2 regions of the Echinicola jeungdonensis genome follow, and region 1 is predicted to be linked to the other one. Evidence: riboswitches for the same ligand, from Rfam matches in the RefSeq annotation. Region 1 holds a riboswitch; the other holds the start of a gene.
What was found. Region 1 has a riboswitch for thiamine pyrophosphate ahead of thiS (sulfur carrier protein ThiS). Riboswitches for the same ligand answer to the same signal wherever they lie in the genome.

Region 1 (9,317 bases):
GATTCCTTTTCTAAAGCTATGGAGATGGAAGGTATGGATTCTACCAGTAAAGTAGGAAAAGAAATTTATCAGGACTACACCCCAGGCTTGCCTGAAAACCTACAAGGGCAAGGGGTTTATAAATTAAAAACCTCCTCCGTTAATAAAGGAATTAGCCGCTATGAGAAAGATGACCTGGAATTGGCTCATGAATTCTTTAGTTTAGCAGCCGATATTGATCCTGCAGATACTTCGATTGTTTTTAATGCAGGTTATACTGCCAACTCAATAGAAAAATATGATGCAGCCAAAAAATATTTGACCTGGTTATTGGATGATCCGGAATATAATAAGTTAAATGCTTATTATTTCCTTATCCAAATAGCTACTAGTCATGATGAAAATCCAGAAGAAGCTTATCGACTAGTTAAAGAAGCAAGGAAAGAATATCCTTCAGATAAAGGTCTTTCTGAATATGAGATTCAATTGTTGCTTCAATTGGAAAAAACAGATGAAGCCATGGCTTCCATCAAGGAATCACTGGAAAAAAATCCGGATGATGCTGCCATAAGATTGAGATATGGATACTTGAAAGAGCAATCTGGAGATTTGGAGGGTGCCCTGCAGGAATATGTTAAAGCTGTAGAAACTGACCCTGATTTTTATGAAGGAAATTACTATGCCGGAGCTTTGTATATCGATATGGCCAGGGATATCATCAATGAGGTGAATAACCTGCCTGATGATGAATGGGAAGCCAAGTCTGATGAAATGTTAGCAAAGGCTGATGAGCTTTACAAAAAAGCTATCCCTTATTTCACCAAAGCTATTGAGCAAAAACCGGACAATACAGAAGTTTTGCAGATCCTTTATCAAATCCATACCCGTTTAAAAAATGAGGATAAAGCAGCCGAATACGACAAAAAGCTGCAAGAACTTATTGGGCCTAACTGGATGGAAGGATAATATAAATCCCAATAATATTAAAAAAGGGTTGCTGTTGATCAGCAACCCTTTTTTTGTTTCAGTCCTTTTGATGTATTTTGGAGAATCAAATTTGTATAATAATCAAAAAAAGGATAACAGATTAAAGTTCAAAAATCAATCACTTGTATTTAATAATTATGGTCTGCGCAGGTTAATTTAAATCCCTCCTCATTTTTAAGGCCATTGATTGGGTGAAAAAACACCTCTAATATTCTTTTGGGGTCTAAAGGGGCCTAATGTAATTATTCCCGTAAAACCCCAATCTCCATAATCAATTCTTAATTTTTCAATAAAATTTAAATTTGATTTTTGATATTCCTATATCCTTATACCTTTGTGGTTGTTAAACAAAACTTTAGGGGTGTTCCGATATCTTTCGGAGCTGAGACATACCCTTGGAACCTGATCCCGGTAATGCGGGCGAAGGGAAAAGTGAGCCGTCCTTCCGACAGATTATTTTCATTCCTGAAGTTTTTTATTTTAATCCAAAAACAGATTTCTTATGAAGTTTCTCCTGAATGGGGAACCTTGTAATCAATCGGCTGAAGCCCTTACTCTTAGTGAAATGTTGGTTTCCAACCAAATTAAGGACCAAAGGGGCATCGCTATTGCCGTTAACCAACAAGTGGTTCCCAAAATCCAATGGAGTGATTTCCAACTTAATGAGAATGATGAAGTTTTGATCATTAAAGCAACTCAAGGAGGATAATCAAAAAAAAATTATGAAGGAACTTAATGAAAAGAAAATCGGTGATATCATCACCACCGACCCATTCCCCAATTCCAAAAAAGTTTTCGTATCCGGCAAAATCCACCCTATCAAGGTTGCCATGAGGGAAATTTCCCTGCATGATACTGTTTCGCACCTTGACAGGCATGAGACAGTGGAAAAAAATGCTCCGGTAACTGTATATGACACTAGTGGTCCCTATACAGATCCTGATGTGAAAATTGATGTAAAAAAAGGTCTTCCCAGACTTCGGGAACAATGGATTTTAGATTCAGGAGATGTTGAAAAATTGGAAAAATTATCTTCTGAATATGGCCAAAGAAGGTTGGATAACCCTTCCTTGGATAAATTCCGATTTGACCTGATCAAGCCGCCTTTCAAAGCCAAAGAAGGTAAAAATGTAAGCCAATTGCATTATGCAAAAAAGGGCATCATTACTCCGGAAATGGAATATATTGCCATTCGGGAAAATCAAAAAATTGAGGAAATTAACCATTCCGTCAAACAACATCCTGGGCAAAATTATGGAGCCAATACTCCAAAATCTTTTATTACCCCTGAGTTTGTAAGGGATGAGATAGCAAAGGGTCGTGCGGTTATTCCAGCTAATATCAACCACCCAGAAGCAGAACCCATGATTATCGGGAGAAACTTTCTGGTAAAAATCAATGCGAATATTGGTAATTCTGCCATTGGATCCAGTATTGAAGAGGAGGTAGAAAAAGCGGTATGGGCATGCCGATGGGGTGCTGATACCATTATGGACCTTTCCACCGGTAAAAATATCCACGAAACCAGGGAATGGATTCTTAGGAATTCTCCGGTTCCAATTGGAACTGTGCCTATTTATCAGGCCTTAGAAAAAGTGAATGGTAAGGCAGAAGACCTAACATGGGAGCTATTCAGGGATACATTAATCGAGCAAGCAGAACAAGGTGTGGATTACTTTACCATCCATGCAGGTGTATTGCTTCGTTATGTTCCTATGACTGCAAAAAGGGTTACTGGTATTGTTTCCCGTGGTGGTTCCATCATGGCAAAATGGTGCCTGTCCCACCACAAAGAAAATTTCCTTTATACCCATTTTGAGGAGATTTGTGAAATCATGAAGGCCTATAATGTTACCTTTTCCCTAGGGGATGGTCTTCGCCCTGGCTCCCTGGCAGATGCCAATGACCCAGCCCAATTTGCTGAATTGGAAACCTTAGGGGAATTGACCAAAGTAGCATGGAAACATGATGTTCAAACCATCATCGAAGGTCCTGGCCATGTTCCAATGCAATTGATCAAAGAAAATATGGACAAACAATTGGTTGAGTGTGGCGAAGCACCATTCTATACGCTTGGCCCATTGACCACGGATATTGCGCCAGGATATGATCATATCACCTCGGGTATTGGTGCTGCCATGATCGGATGGTATGGTTGTGCGATGTTGTGTTATGTAACCCCTAAAGAACACTTAGGGCTTCCAGAGAAAAAAGATGTTAAAGATGGTGTAATCACTTACAAGATTGCAGCTCATGCAGCTGACTTGGCCAAAGGTCACCCAGGTGCCCAATACAGGGATGATGCATTGAGTAAAGCAAGATTTGAATTCCGATGGGAAGACCAGTTCAACCTTTCCTTGGATCCTGATACGGCCAGATCATTCCATGATGCTACCTTACCTGCAGACGGTGCCAAAATTGCCCATTTCTGCAGCATGTGTGGACCTAACTTCTGTTCCATGAAGATTACTCAAGATGTGAGGGACTATGCTGATGAAAATGGTCTTAATGATGTGGATGCCATTGAAAAGGGAATGGAGGAAAAAGCTGATGAATTCAATAATAAAGGAGGGGAGATTTACCTTGACCAATAATGAAATTGATCCTGATCACCGATCCAGATCAACCTAATGATGAAATATCCACCCTGGTCCATTTATTGGACCAGGGGGTTTATAGGCTTCATATTCGGAAACCAGATTGGACGATCAATCAAGTGGAAAAATTATTGTTCCAAATTCCCGAAATTCATTACCCGAAAATTTCACTGCACCAATACCATCAGTTAACCTTTTCCATGAAATTGGGAGGGAATCACTTCAAAAGTAATCAGAAGGTGATTACTAGCCCTGGAAAAATATCCAGTAAATCATTTCATCACCTGGGCAATTTAATGGAAACGCCCTATCAGGGATTGGATTATGCTTTTTTAAGTCCCGTGTTTGATAGCATTTCCAAAAACGGCTATCACCAAAATTTTAATCCGTTGGATTTAAAATTATGGATCCGGAAAAATAAAGCTAAAATTCCCTTTTCACTAATTGCCTTGGGGGGGATTATTCCTCAAAAGGTAGCTATGGTAAATGAAATGGGTTTTGATGGAATTGCCGTTTTGGGGGCAATTTGGAAATTAAAGACTAAAAATGAAAGGGTTAATACTTTTCGGGAATTTATTAACTACATCCAAAATGAAGTATAGACAAATCAGTGTCCTACATTATATAACTCCGAACCTAGATCACCAGGATGATTATCTAAAGGATATTTCCAATGCTTGTCAAAATGGGGTTGAATGGGTACAGCTTAGGATGAAAAATTACCCTAAAGACCTGGTCTTGTCAACTGGGATGCAGGCGAAAAAAATCTGCGATCACTTTAATGCCAAGCTTATTATTAATGACTATCCAGAAATTGCTAATTATGTAGGTGCTTATGGGGTTCATGTTGGGAAAGAGGATGAAGCTGTGGTTGAAATAAAAAAACGATATGGCAATAAGCTTAAAATAGGAGCTACAGCTAATACATTTGAGGATATTGAAGCTGCAGCACCTTTTGTCGATTATATTGGTTTGGGTCCACTTAGATTTACCGCAACCAAGGAAAAACTGAGCCCTGTTTTGGGTTTGGAAGGTTACAGGGAAATTATTGAAAAATGCACCAACCAAGGCATTGACCTTCCTGTAATTGGAATTGGTGGAATTAGATTGGAGGATATGGATGACCTTAAAAAAACCGGACTCCATGGGGTTGCAGTATCTGGGTTGATTTATCAATCCTCTCATAACCAAGACACTATCCAACAAATAAAAAATAAATTTGCATATGTTGAGTATAGCCAATAAAAAATTTAATTCAAGGCTTTTTACGGGAACAGGAAAATTCCCCAATTATTCTTCTATGAAAGAAGCCTTGGAAGTTTCAGAATCCGAATTGGTAACTGTTGCCTTGAGAAGGGTAGATGTTCAGGATGAAGCCGATGATATGCTTAACCACATCTCCCATGAAAGGATGAATTTGCTGCCCAATACTTCTGGGGTAAGAACAGCTAAGGAAGCCGTTTTTGCTGCCCAGTTGGCGGCAGAAGCATTGGAAACCAATTGGGTCAAATTGGAAATCCATCCAGATCCTAAATATTTGTTGCCTGATCCCATTGAAACATTAAAGGCAACAGAGGAATTGGTGAAAGCAGGTTTTGTGGTTCTTCCTTATATTCATGCCGATCCGGTGCTTTGCAAAAGATTAGAAGAAGCTGGTGCAGCCGCAGTAATGCCTTTGGGGGCACCCATAGGTAGTAATAATGGATTAAGGACTTTGGATTTTCTAAAAATTATCATTGAGCAAAGTAATGTGCCAGTAGTAGTCGATGCTGGACTTGGGGTTCCATCCCATGCTGCCCAGGCTATGGAACTGGGTGCTGATGCTGTTTTGGTAAATACTGCAATAGCCGTAGCCCATGATCCGGTTCAAATGGCAAAGGCCTTTAAAATGGCTGTAGAAGCAGGAAGGATGGCATTTGAATGTGGTCCAGCAGCAGCAAGCAATCATGCGGTGTCCAGCAGTCCATTAACAGAATTCTTGTCTTATGAATAATTTTAATGAGCTTCTAGAAAAATATCCAGCAGAGGAATTAAATCAAAAGATACATCAAGTCAGTGCGGAACAGGTAAAGGCAGTATTGCAAAAAAAGGAAAAAAGCCTCAATGATTTCCTGGTAATGATTTCACCAGCTGCGGCCCCTTTTCTGGAAGAAATGGCCATCCAAAGCAGGGAATTGACCCTGCAAAGATTTGGCAACAATATGCAGATGTTTGCACCACTTTACCTTTCCAATGAGTGTCAAAATATTTGTACCTATTGTGGATTTAGCTACAATAATAAACTTCCCCGCAAGACCCTTTCTGATAAAGAAATTCTGAAGGAAGTCGAGGTGCTCAAATCAATGGGTTTTGACCATGTTCTCCTTGTTACTGGAGAGGCTAATAAAACGGTGGGGGTTGACTATTTGGATCATGCCATTCAGGTCATTAAACCACATTTTGCCAATGTCAGCATTGAAGTACAGCCCCTGGATCAGGATGAATATGAAAGGCTGATCAAAAGCGGTCTTCACAGTGTTTTGGTTTATCAGGAAACCTATCATAGGGAGGCTTATAAGGAATACCATCCCAAAGGGAAGAAATCAAATTTCGATTATCGTTTGGAAACTCCTGACAGGTTGGGAAGAGCTGGCATCCACAAAATTGGTATTGGTTCACTAATTGGTCTGGAAGACTGGCGGGTGGACAGTTTTTATACAGCTATGCACCTGGAATATCTTGAAAAGAAATATTGGAAAACAAAATATGCCATATCTTTTCCTCGCCTAAGACCACATTCCGGTGGGCAAGAACCTAAGGTGGCTATGAATGACCGGGAATTGGTACAATTGATTTGTGCTTATAGGCTTTTTAACCCTGATGTAGAATTGTCGCTATCCACAAGGGAAACCGAACACTTTAGAAATCACGTCATTAAATTGGGCATCACTTCTATGAGTGCAGGGTCAAAAACCAATCCTGGAGGTTACGCAGTGGAGAAACAATCCCTGGAACAATTTGAAATTTCAGATGAAAGAAGTCCTGAAAAAATAGCGCAATTGTTAAAAAATAGTGGGTACCAACCTGTTTGGAAGGATTGGGATCCTGTATTGCAATATGCAGAATAATAAATCAATAAGATATAGCAGGCATTATTCTTTGCCCGGTTTTGGCAAGGAAAAACAAGAATTACTGGAAAAAAGTAAGGTATTGGTAATAGGGGCAGGTGGATTGGGCTGTCCAGTCCTCCAATACCTTACTGCCGCTGGTATAGGAACTTTGGGCATTGTTGATGGGGATAAAGTTGAACTTTCCAATCTCCAAAGGCAGGTGCTGTTCAGCATGGATGATATTGGTCATAGCAAAGCTGAAATTGCCGAAAAAAAATGAAATTGTTAAATCCCGAAGTGAAATTTAAGGTTTACAGGGAATTTCTCAATCATGAAAATGCCATAGAAATTATCAGGGAATTTGATGTGGTAGTGGATGGCACTGATAATTTCAATTCCCGGTACCTCATCAATGATGTGGCAGTAATGTTAGGCAAGCCGGTTGTTTTTGGCTCTATACTGGGATTTGAAGGTCAGGTATCTGTATTTAATTGGGGAGAAAAAGGCCCAACCTACCGTTGTGTATTTCCGGAAGCCCCTGATCCTTTAAACTCTCCAAGTTGTAGTGAGCTTGGGGTTATTGGGATTTTGCCAGGAATGATTGGAAGTTTTCAGGCCAATGAAGTGATCAAAATCTGCACGGGAATCGGGCAACCTTTAAGCGGTAAACTTTTAATTTATAATGCATTGACCAATGGTCAAATAACCCTTTCAGTTTCTCAGATCCCTGAAAATAAAAAGGTTCAAAATCTGGATGCTACCAATTTTGTTTGTAATTCACCCTCTAATGGATTAGAGGTATCAATTGAGGAATTTCTCCAGGATGAGGATTATTGGAAGGAAAAAATCATTGACCTCCGGTCAAAAGGTGAATTTCATCAATTCAATAGAGGAGGAAGAAATCTTCCTTTGCAAAAGTTAGCTATCCAATTCAAAGAACTGGAGAAAGGCCGGGAAATATTATTGGTATGCCAATCCGGTCAAAGAAGCCAAAAAGCTATGGAGTTTTTGATGGATAATGGATATAAAAATGTAAAACACCTTAAAGGAGGTTTGCAGGGGTTGGAAGATAATTAATGGCTATAAATGGTTTCTATAAATGCTATTGAAAGATTGGGCTATTTCCACACAATACTGGTGAAAATTTATTAAATTGATTCCTTACCAGGGAGTTATGCCCAATTTCACTTTTAATAATTTTAGAACCCAAAATTTAAAAGCCTATGTCTATTGTAAAAGTAATTGAAGTCATTGCCCATTCGGACAAAAGTTTTGATGATGCGGTAAAAAATGCGTTAACAGATGCTTCCAAAACCGTAAAAAATATCAAATCTATTAATGTTGAAAATATGAACGCCAAGGTGGAAAATAACCAGATTGTTTCCTATGGTGTGAATGCAAAAATTTCTTTTGAAATAAGTTAAGTTATTTTCTAAATTAGTTGATCCCTTGAAAAAGCTTTATGATGCTCTTTTCAAGGGATCAATTATTTTATACCCTTAATCAGACATATGAAAACTTTAAACTTTAAAAACGGTGACCAAATGCCCATTTTGGGCCTGGGAACCTGGCAATCTGAGCCGGGAGAGGTCTTTAAAGCCGTAATCGAAGCCATTAAAATAGGGTATAGGCATATTGATTGTGCCTACATTTATAAAAATGAAAAGGAAATAGGAGAGGCATTGGCCAAAGCTTTTAAGGATGGTTTGGTTAAAAGGGAGGAACTTTGGATTACTTCTAAACTTTGGAATGACTCTCATGAGGAGCATCAGGTTTTTTCAGCCTTGGAAAATACCCTCAAGGATTTACAATTGGATTATTTGGACCTCTATTTGGTACATTGGCCCCTTGCTTTGAAAAAAGGGGTGGATTTTCCTGAAGGTACGGGAGATTTCTTGACCCTTGACCAGGCCCCATTATCCAAAACCTGGAAAAAAATGGAAGAGGCAAAAGAAAAGGGACTGGTAAAACACATTGGAGTATCCAATTTTAAAATCCAAAAGCTTCATGATTTGATGGAGTCGGCCACAATTGCTCCTGAAATGAATCAAATTGAAATGCATCCTTTTTTACCCCAATATGAATTGGTAGGATATTGCAAGGAAAAAGGTATCCACCTTACTGCTTATGCACCCTTAGGAGCTGCCTATCGGGTGCATTCGGAAGAGGACCTGAAATTACCCTTACTTCTTGAAAACACCACCGTCCTTGATATTGCCCAAAGACATCAAGCAACACCTGCCCAAGTGGTACTGGCGTGGGGAATGGCGAGAGGAACAGCTGTGATTCCTAAATCAGTAAATCCACATCGTTTAAAGGAAAATTTTGACGCTATTAACCTTAAACTTAATGAATCTGAATTAGCCTTATTAAATCAATTGGAAGGACCATACCGGTTTACCACAGGGGAACTCTGGACTGCTTTTAATAGCCCTTATTCTAAGTCAGATTTTTGGGAGGAATACACCTAAAGAACAAATATTAAATATTAAAATCCAATAGCAGGCGCAGTAATTTCTGCGCCTATTTTCTTTAAAATTCTATTTTTTCCTTTATTTATCTGCAAAGATCCCTGCAAAAACAAAATCAATAAAGGTTGACCTAATCAATCCCGATGGGCAAATGAAGATTTCCTTTTACCAATTATCCTCATCAATATCCTCAT
Region 2 (9,317 bases), on a different contig from region 1:
GGAACTATCAGAAAGCTTTATGCTAAGTCTATTGAAGCCAATGCAGTTCATGGCTCCGACTCTGACGAAAATGCTGCTATTGAAGGGGGCTTCTTCTTCAACCAATTTGAAATCCAGTCATAATCTTATTGGATCTTTTTGGAAATGACTTTGAAAAGGCCCCGGGTTAGACGGGGCCTTTTTTTTATTCATTTTTTTATTGGTCTGTGAGGAGAAAGGCCAAGGATTAGAATCTACCTACGGTAGTCTGGTTGTGAAACTGTCTAAACTACCTTCGAACAGGCAGTTTGTCGAAAGCCGAATGGTGAAGGCCGAATATTGAAGGCCAAAAGCGAAAATATGAATCCAAAAATGCGATGATACTTCTAAAGAAAGTTGCTGTAAAGATTTTTTCTAGATACTAAAACCTTGATACTCAACACAGCAGCTTTCCTCTTTATACTTGATTCTTGGTTGTATAATACAACTAGTTAACTTCCCAACAAGGAACAATCTCATATCTCCCACCTCAATTCTCTCCCATCATGCTTCTTCCCTTTTCTTTGAAAAGAACACCTGTCTGATCCACCTGGGCAAGAAGATGGCCCCTAAAAACAAGTAGGGATAATAAGAGAACATCCTCCACAAAATACTAGTCACGAAGGTGTAATTGGTCAAAAATTCGTTGAAAAACTGGGCAAAGAAAAACTCTGCGGTACCACTGCTCCCTGGTGTAGGGGATATCATCATGACAATCCACATGATGATCTGCCTGGCAAAGACGATGACATGGTCTATCAAACTGAGTGATTCGTATGCAGAAATCAAGGCATTCAGCATCAAATAGCGGGAAGACCAAATAAAAATAGTTGAAGAAATAATCAGGAGCCAATATTTGGCAGATTTGCCCTGTAATTCCTTAGAAGATTCCATGATTTGGTTGCCGTATTCCCCGGCATTATATTTCCATTTCTTGATCCAGCGAATGCTAAATATTTTTAACAACACCCACTTGAAAACCCTTGGCCTATAAAACAGGGCCGCAGCCATAACCATACTGTACAAAGCGTACAGTGAATAGCTAAACCAGAAAATATATTGAAGGCTGTTTTCTAGTCTTAATTCCAGCACTTTACTGTCCGGGAAAATACTTCCTTGGGCAAAAAACAGGACTATTGGGGCTCCGATGACAAAAAACAAATTGTCCATAATGGCAGTCAACATCACAAAAGCAATGGATTTTCCCAGCTTGATCCCCTCTTTATGTAAGATAAAGACCGCTACCGCCGTGCCCCCCACAATGGAAGGCGTCACCGCAGAGGCAAATTCCCATAAAATAATTACATAAATGGATCTTATCCAAGTAAGTCTTTTGTCTGTAATCTCCCTTATTCGAAAAACATAGCCAGCATCCCGCATAAAGATTACCAGGATGGCAATGCATATGGAAAGGGAAGAAGCATCAAATACACTTCGCAAGTCGGCCTTTTTGATGGAAGGGTCAGTATAAAACATCAAAAAAACAATCCCCAAGCCGATCAGCACCGGAATCCAAACTTTATTAGGATTGAGTGTTTTAAAAATCTCTTTATTATCTAACCTCATACGAACTATTCCGGATTTTCTTCAGTCTTCTCTACCCAAAAATTGTTGAATCCCTCCCCCAGTTTGAGGGTAACTTGGGACAGTTGCAAAAGCTCCAAAATGGCCAGGAAGGTATAAATCACAAATATTTTGTCAGGCTTGTAAGCAATAAAATCTGTAAACGCCATGCGACGTTTTAAACCTATCCGCTCCAGAACAAAGTTTTTTTGCTGGTCAATGGTATAAGGATACTGAACAACAGTATGTTTGGTATCATCAGTTCTTGAAGAATATTTGGCCATGACACGCTGAAAAACCTTTAAAATTTTGTAAAGGTCCAAATCCTGGATTTCCCGCTCCACATCTTCAGTTTTGCTCAGCTCCTTCAGTTCTTCCTGAATATTCCCTCTTTTTTTCTTAGAAAGCCGGTTTTCCTCCAAATCGGACAGCTCCCCGATCACTGATTTGTACTTTTTATATTCCAGTAAATGTCTGATCAGCTCCTCCCGGGGGTCAATTTCCTCCCCATTCTCATCCAACTCCGGCCTGGGAATCAACATTTTGGATTTTATTTTCATCAATGAAGCCGCCACCAATATAAATTCACTTGCCACTTCAATCTCCATTTTTTCCAACCGATGTATGTAATCAAGGAAATCAAGGGTGATTTTGGAGATGGGAATATCATAAATATCCAATTCGTCCCGCTCAATAAAGAACAGCAAAAGATCGAAAGGTCCTTCAAAAAGCGGTAATTTGATTTCGAAACTCACTGGATACTATTTATTTTGTATTATTTTTGCGGTCAAATTGAATTCAAAGATATTACATATATACAAAATTCAAGGTGTGACCGTTCAAAATCAATAAGAATTCTTATTGAGAAAAAGATTGGCTATATTAAAACAAAAGAATTGGGTCGGAGTTATCTAATTCTAAACACGACAATGGCATAATGTTGATACAACCTGGCAAATTTCTGGCTCAAATAAATTCCCCTGAGGATCTAAAAAAATTCCCCAAAGATCAATTGGTACAGGTCTGTGAAGAGTTGCGCCAGTATATCATTGACAGTGTATCCGTATATGGGGGCCATTTTGGGGCCAGCCTTGGCGTGGTGGAATTGACCGTTGCCCTCCATTATACCCTCAATACCCCCAAAGACCAATTGGTATGGGATGTGGGACATCAGGCTTACGGCCATAAGATCCTGACCGGAAGAAGGGAACAATTCCATACTAACCGATTATACAAAGGGGTATCCGGCTTTCCCAAAAGAAGTGAAAGCCCTTATGACAGTTTCGGCGTGGGGCATTCAAGCACCTCCATATCTGCGGCCCTGGGAATGGCCATGGCATCCAAATATTCAGGTGATGCCCTTAAACAACATGTAGCCGTCATTGGTGATGGAGCCATGACTGGTGGAATGGCTTTCGAAGCAATGAACCATGCTGGCGTTTCGGACACCAACATGATCATTATCCTCAATGATAATTGCATGTCCATCGATCCCAATGTGGGTGCCTTAAAGGATTATCTGACCGACATCACCACCTCCCAGATTTACAACAAGGTAAAAGATGAGCTTTGGAGAATTTTGGGGAAATTCAGCAAATTTGGATCCAGCGCCCAAGAGGTGATCTCAAAAGTTGAAGGGGCTGTAAAATCAGCCCTGTTAAAGCAAAGTAACCTTTTTGAATCCCTTAACCTGAGGTACTTTGGCCCCGTGGATGGTCATGATGTCACCCACTTGGTGGAAGTTCTCAATGATCTAAGAAAAATACCAGGTCCGAAGATTTTACATTGTGTTACGCTCAAAGGAAAAGGATATGGCCTGGCCGAAAAGGACCAAACCAAATGGCATGCCCCAGGGAAATTTGACAAAATTACCGGGGAAATCGCCAAAAAAGTGCACGACACCCCTCAGCCACCAAAATACCAGGATGTTTTTGGACATACTTTGGTAGAGCTGGCTGAGAAGGATGAAAAGATAATGGGCATTACCCCTGCTATGCCATCGGGATCTTCCATGAACATCATGATGAAAGCCATGCCTGAAAGGGCATTTGATGTAGGCATTGCTGAACAGCATGCGGTAACATTTTCTGCTGGGTTGGCCACCCAAGGCATGAAGCCTTTTTGCAATATTTACAGCACCTTTATGCAAAGGGCCTATGACCAGGTAGTCCATGATGTATGCCTTCAAAATCTTCCCGTGGTTTTCTGTCTGGACCGGGCTGGATTTGCAGGTGCTGATGGACCAACCCACCATGGAGCCTATGATTTGGCTTATTTCCGCTGTATCCCCAACCTGGTGGTCAGTGCCCCGATGAATGAAGAGGAGTTGCGTAATATGATGTATTCGGCCAGCAAATATGATGGGCCCTATTCCATCCGTTATCCCAGGGGCCAGGGGGTCATGGCTGATTGGAAAACGCCTATGTGTGAAATTCCAACCGGTCAGGGAAGGATCGTTAAAGAAGGGGAAGAAGTGGCCATCTTAACCATAGGCCATATTGGCAACTATGCAGTGGAAGCTTGTGAGATGCTGGAAAAAGAAGGATTGAATCCTGCCCATTTCGACATGCGGTTTGTCAAGCCATTGGATGAAGAATTGCTCCATGAAATTTTCCGCAAGTTCAAGAAAGTGGTGACCGTTGAGGACGGTTGTTTGTTGGGTGGATTTGGATCAGCCATTTTGGAATGGATGATGGATCACAATTATCAATCTCAAATCAAAAGGTTGGGCATCCCCGATAGAGTGGTAGAACATGGAACCCAATTAGAACTTCATAAGGAATGTGGTTTTGACCCGCGGGGAATTGCCAAAGCTGTCAAAAAAATGGCTCATTTGAATTTAGCCTAGTTCTTTAAGGCCCTGGGTTTTCAAATAATTTTTTTTAGAGAATTCTGTAATCATTCCAGGTAATCCCTGGGCCCCAGGTATTAAGTACAATGTACAAAGATTGGATTGGGGAAAGTATTTGTTATTTGGAGTATGGGGCATTTTGGAAGCCCATATTAACCTGAAAACTTAAACCACTGATTTTTTTATTATTCGTGGTGCCAGATACTGACCGTAAAAACACAATACTCATTACTCAGGACAAAAGACTACAATTAGCTAAAAGGTGGATTTCCACAAAATATCCATTAATTTGGTAACTATTCAACTTAAAAAAGAACACCAAAAATGGATATCCATTATACCGACAAAGGACATGGGAAACCCGTTATTTTTATCCATGGATTTTGTGAAACCAAGGAAATGTGGGGAGCATTTGAAGAAGCTCTTTCCCCTTATTACCGGATAATCTGCCCCGATTTGCCAGGTTTCGGAGAAACCCGCTGGCACCAGGAAGAAATTACATTGGAAGAAACAGCCGCCATTCTCGAACATTGGATCAAGTCCCTCCAACTGGAAAAACCAAAAGTCATTGGCCATTCCCTTGGGGGGTATGTTACTTTGGCTTTGGCTGAACTGATGGATAATCAATTGGGCGGAATTGGGCTTTTTCATTCTACAGCCTATGCAGATGATGAGGAAAAAGTCGGGGTTAGGAACCGGACTTTGACCTTTGTGGAAAAACATGGAGTGCAAAAATTTGTCGAGTCTTTTGTCCCTCCACTTTTCTCAGAGCCCCACCGGGAAAATATGAAAGACACCATCGATCAGGTAGTCCAGTGGGCCAAAACCACCACATATGAAGGTCTAGTCTCCTTTACTAAAGCCATGAGGGACAGAAAAGACCGTATGGACGTGTTAAGAGAATTTCCCGGCAAAAAGCTGATGATAGCCGGGCTAATGGATGGAGCGGTAAAAATAGAGTCCAGCAAACAGCATCAAGGTTATGTGGATGATTATCATGAACTGCCAGAAACCGGCCATATGGGTATGTTTGAAATGGAAAAAGAAACCATTCAGATTGTTAAGGATTTTCTGGAAAAGTAAATAATCATTTGACTTTCTTCTGGGATAAAAGGTCCACGAATTGTCACTAATAAAGTTTTATATGAAAAAGGCCTTCCTGGCTTTGAAACCCAAGAAGGCCTTTTTTACTTTTTGGAGCTTATTCCCTAATTAAAATTTCACATTTACACCTGCCATAAAGTTAATTCCGGCCATAGGGTAGTAATAATTCTCAGTAACCAATTGCCTGCTTCCTTCTGATTCACCAGGGACATAATAGCTAAAGGTATAACCATTGGGTTCGTATTCTTGATCCAATAAGTTATTTACTTTGACATTAAATTCCAGGGCTTTGACAAACCTGGGCCTAAGAGTATAACTCAACCTTAGGTCATTAGTAATATAGGCATCCAATTTCCTGTTTTCGTTTTCTGTGTTGTCCAGGTATTGGTCACCCACATATTTATTGAGCAAACTGATTTCCAAATTGTCCACCGGTTTAAAATCAATAGTGGCAGACCCTACTATACTTGGAGAAAAAGCAATTTCCGTATCTGTGTATGTAAAGGATTCCTGCTGAAATTCTTCAGCTGCATAATCATCCACATACTCGGTAAATTCGTCAATTTTATTTCTACTGAAGGCAATATTACCTCCTAAGGTCCAAGCAGGGGAAAGGCGTACAGCTCCATTTAATTCCACACCAGCACGATAAGAGCTTTCCACATTTTCCCTGATATAAGCCCCTACATCATTGATCTGGCCGGTAAGGATCAGCTGGTCCTTGTATCCCATATAGTAGAAATTGGCATTATAGCTATAATTTCCTTTTTGGGCCCTAATACCAGCCTCCACATTGTTAAGTCTCTCCGGACGGGGGATTTCAGTAATGGGGTTATCCGTAAAATCACTTCTTACAGGTTCGCGATTGGCAACGGCATAAGAAGCATACCAGGTTTCACCCTCTCCGGTTTCATAACTTAGACCTACTTTGGGGTTGAAGAAATCATAACTTTCTTCTCCATCCAAAACTCTCCTGTCATCATTGATCCCTTCAAAGGTGTAATCAATCTGACGGAATTGAAGGTCACCAAACAGATAAAGTCTTTCCTTAACTTCATAAGTTGCTTTCAGATAAATATTGCGGTCATCTTTTACTGCATTATTATCATAATACCTGTCTCGGATATCGGTATCTCCGGCAATCCTGGCCCAGATAATTTCACCATAATGATCCCCGTCGTAGCGGTTGGCACCACCGCCAAGGATCAAATCCCAAAGCCCATCATCTGAAACATAGTTAAAGGAAAAGACACCTCCATAGAAGTCATTATCAAGCCATCTTCTCCTGATAATATCCGTGCTCTCGATGGTCTCTCCACCAATCACAACCGGGTCAAGCCCATAACTGGAAAAGTCATCATCCTCACGGTATTGCTCATAATAGCCCCTTCCATAGGTATAGTGCAGGGCTGCATTGGCTTTCCAATTATCTCCATATTTCCCGGTATAAATGAATTGATAATGATCCTGCTGGTAATTATCAGTTTCATTTTCATAGGTATAATAATTGTCTGTCCTGTCATTTTCCAGTTTGGATTCAGGAAGTCCCCACCAGGATTGATAGGTTTGCTCGTTTCCGGAAAATACATTGACTTTAAAAACATGGTCATCGCCATAATAACCACCTGACAAATAATAACTTTTCAGGTCAGAAAAAGCCCTATCGACATAGCCATCAGAGGTGATTTTTGACAGGCGGGCATCCACCGTCCACCTGTTGTTGAGGAGGCCAGTTCCTGCTTGGACGGTATGCTTCCAGGAATTGAAGGAGCCAAAGGAATTGGCTACCTCTCCATAAGCTTCTTCTTTTTTTGTATCTGTCTGAATGTTCATGCTGGCCCCAAAAGTGGCGGCTCCATTGGTGGAAGTCCCCACCCCCCTTTGGATCTGAATATTGTCAACAGAACTGGCAAAATCCGGCATATTTACCCAGAAAACACCATGGGATTCCGCATCATTGAGGGGAATTCCATTTACCGTTACATTGATTCGGGTCTGGTCAGATCCCCGGATACGAAGGCCGGTATAACCAATTCCTGCTCCTGCATCAGAGTGGGTGACTACTGAAGGTGTATATTTTAAAAGGATGGGCAAATCCTGCCCCAAGTTATTTTTATCCAACTCTTCATTAGTTATGACCTGAAAGGTGGTGGGAGTCGTTTCTGAAGCCCTGGTAGCAGAAACAATAAACTCCTCTGTCAATAGTGTGCTGGGTGCCAAATGGATTTCCACATCTTCAATCGGAACCTCTATTTCCGTCCTAATGGTTTGATAACCGATATAAGACACTTTTAATTGATAAGTTCCACTTGGCACATTCCGGATGTGAAAATCCCCCTGCAGATCAGAAGTACTTCCCCTTCCGGTGCCTTCCAGGATGACATTGGCTCCTATCAACTCTTCTCCAGTTTCCGCATCAATGATGCTTCCACTCACGTTGTTTTGGGCAAATGCGCCAATGGCCACCAATGAAAATATGGCGGTCAATAATAAGCTTTTCATAATAACAATGATTTTTTTGGTTAAACAAGAAGAAATCAAAAGGGGCGATTCCTCCATTATTTGTTTACCCTTTTTCCATAGAAAATGGAATTTTCCCTTCGCCGGCACTACCCGGATCAGGTGATATGGGTATGATCTCAGCCCGTGGTATTCAGGCACCCCTTGTAATCGATCGTTTCTAATGCAAAGTTAGAAGGAATAATTTAGAATGTAAAAAGCAATTTTAACAGCTTAACCCTCCATTAATGTGATGGACACATATGATCTTCAATTTTTTTAATTCATAGAAGGAATTTCTGAGTTATTCGGGAATTAAGTTATTGAGTATCGCTTCTCATCAAGCTATTCAAGAATTTTAAAGCCTCGAAGAGCTCTCCTTCTCCTCCTCAAGAGTCCGGATTTTCCAATAACTAAATAACCCATTAACCAATTTCTACAAATACCTTCCCCGTAAATTCAATAAGCTAGAAACCAAATCCTAAAAAAGTTAAAATTCTAGTTACTATTGTCTTCAGCAAATACCTTTTTCAAAAAGCCATCCATATATCCAACTGTCGTATCCACCCAGGGCTCAAAAAGCCAAAAAGGATGCATTTTTACATCAAATTCATATACCTCATGGTAAATGCCATAATCTTCCAGCATTTCCACCATTTCTGCCTGACCTGCATGAAAACGGGGAAAACCGCTGTTAACAAATAAGGTAGGCACAGAATTTTCATCCACCCAATACCCTGGAGATGCTTCTTTCCAGATTGCTGGCACTTGAGTAAAGGTTCCGCCCAACCAAAATGCATCCGGGGAATCAGGACTTCTTGGGCTTTTCAAAGACAATGGAGCCAAAAAGTTAATTGCGCCATCAATATCCATAATGGCTTGCACTTCACTTGAATATTCCTCCCAGCCCTGCTTGCCTTCCATTTTATCCACATTATTGGTCAACCCTACTAAAGATGCCAATTGGCCTCCAGCAGAACAACCAGAAATTGCTATTCTGTCCGGATTAATTCCATACTGGTCAGCATGAGCTCTGGTCCAGCGAATTGCAGACTTGATATTATGGACAGCAGCTGGATATTTGGCTTCCAGGGAAAGTTGGTATTCCACACAAATGGTAACAAAGCCTTTTTTGGCCAACTTTTTGGCCATGGGTACCTGCAGGGATTTGTCCCCCGACCTCCATCCTCCACCATGGATTAGGAGAATAACTGGAAGATTTTGGGAGGACTCCGGGTAAAAAATATCTAAATGAAGCGGCCTATCTCCATAAGGGGTATCT

Region 2: another riboswitch for thiamine pyrophosphate. It lies ahead of QWY93_RS06195 (TonB-dependent receptor); the one in region 1 lies ahead of thiS (sulfur carrier protein ThiS).

The regions. Positions count from the first base shown of each region.
Region 1 covers NZ_JAUFQT010000002.1:696,351-705,667, reverse strand. Annotated here, with positions in the region: gene QWY93_RS16215 (tetratricopeptide repeat protein) at 1-945, shown strand, start outside; TPP riboswitch at 1,314-1,412, shown strand; gene thiS (sulfur carrier protein ThiS) at 1,469-1,675, shown strand; gene thiC (phosphomethylpyrimidine synthase ThiC) at 1,689-3,560, shown strand; gene QWY93_RS16200 (thiamine phosphate synthase) at 3,560-4,165, shown strand; gene thiE (thiamine phosphate synthase) at 4,155-4,808, shown strand; gene QWY93_RS16190 (thiazole synthase) at 4,789-5,556, shown strand; gene thiH (2-iminoacetate synthase ThiH) at 5,549-6,670, shown strand; partial or broken gene QWY93_RS19785 (HesA/MoeB/ThiF family protein) at 6,660-7,291, shown strand; gene QWY93_RS19780 (rhodanese-like domain-containing protein) at 7,277-7,729, shown strand; gene QWY93_RS16170 (dodecin family protein) at 7,876-8,076, shown strand; gene QWY93_RS16165 (aldo/keto reductase) at 8,164-9,123, shown strand; gene QWY93_RS16160 (hypothetical protein) at 9,289-9,317, opposite strand, start outside.
Region 2 covers NZ_JAUFQT010000001.1:1,453,981-1,463,297, forward strand. Annotated here, with positions in the region: gene QWY93_RS06170 (nucleoside-diphosphate kinase) at 1-123, shown strand, start outside; gene QWY93_RS06175 (lysylphosphatidylglycerol synthase transmembrane domain-containing protein) at 523-1,584, opposite strand; gene QWY93_RS06180 (segregation and condensation protein A) at 1,590-2,336, opposite strand; gene dxs (1-deoxy-D-xylulose-5-phosphate synthase) at 2,519-4,429, shown strand; gene QWY93_RS06190 (alpha/beta fold hydrolase) at 4,757-5,515, shown strand; gene QWY93_RS06195 (TonB-dependent receptor) at 5,645-8,038, opposite strand; TPP riboswitch at 8,118-8,211, opposite strand; gene QWY93_RS06200 (alpha/beta hydrolase) at 8,534-9,317, opposite strand, start outside.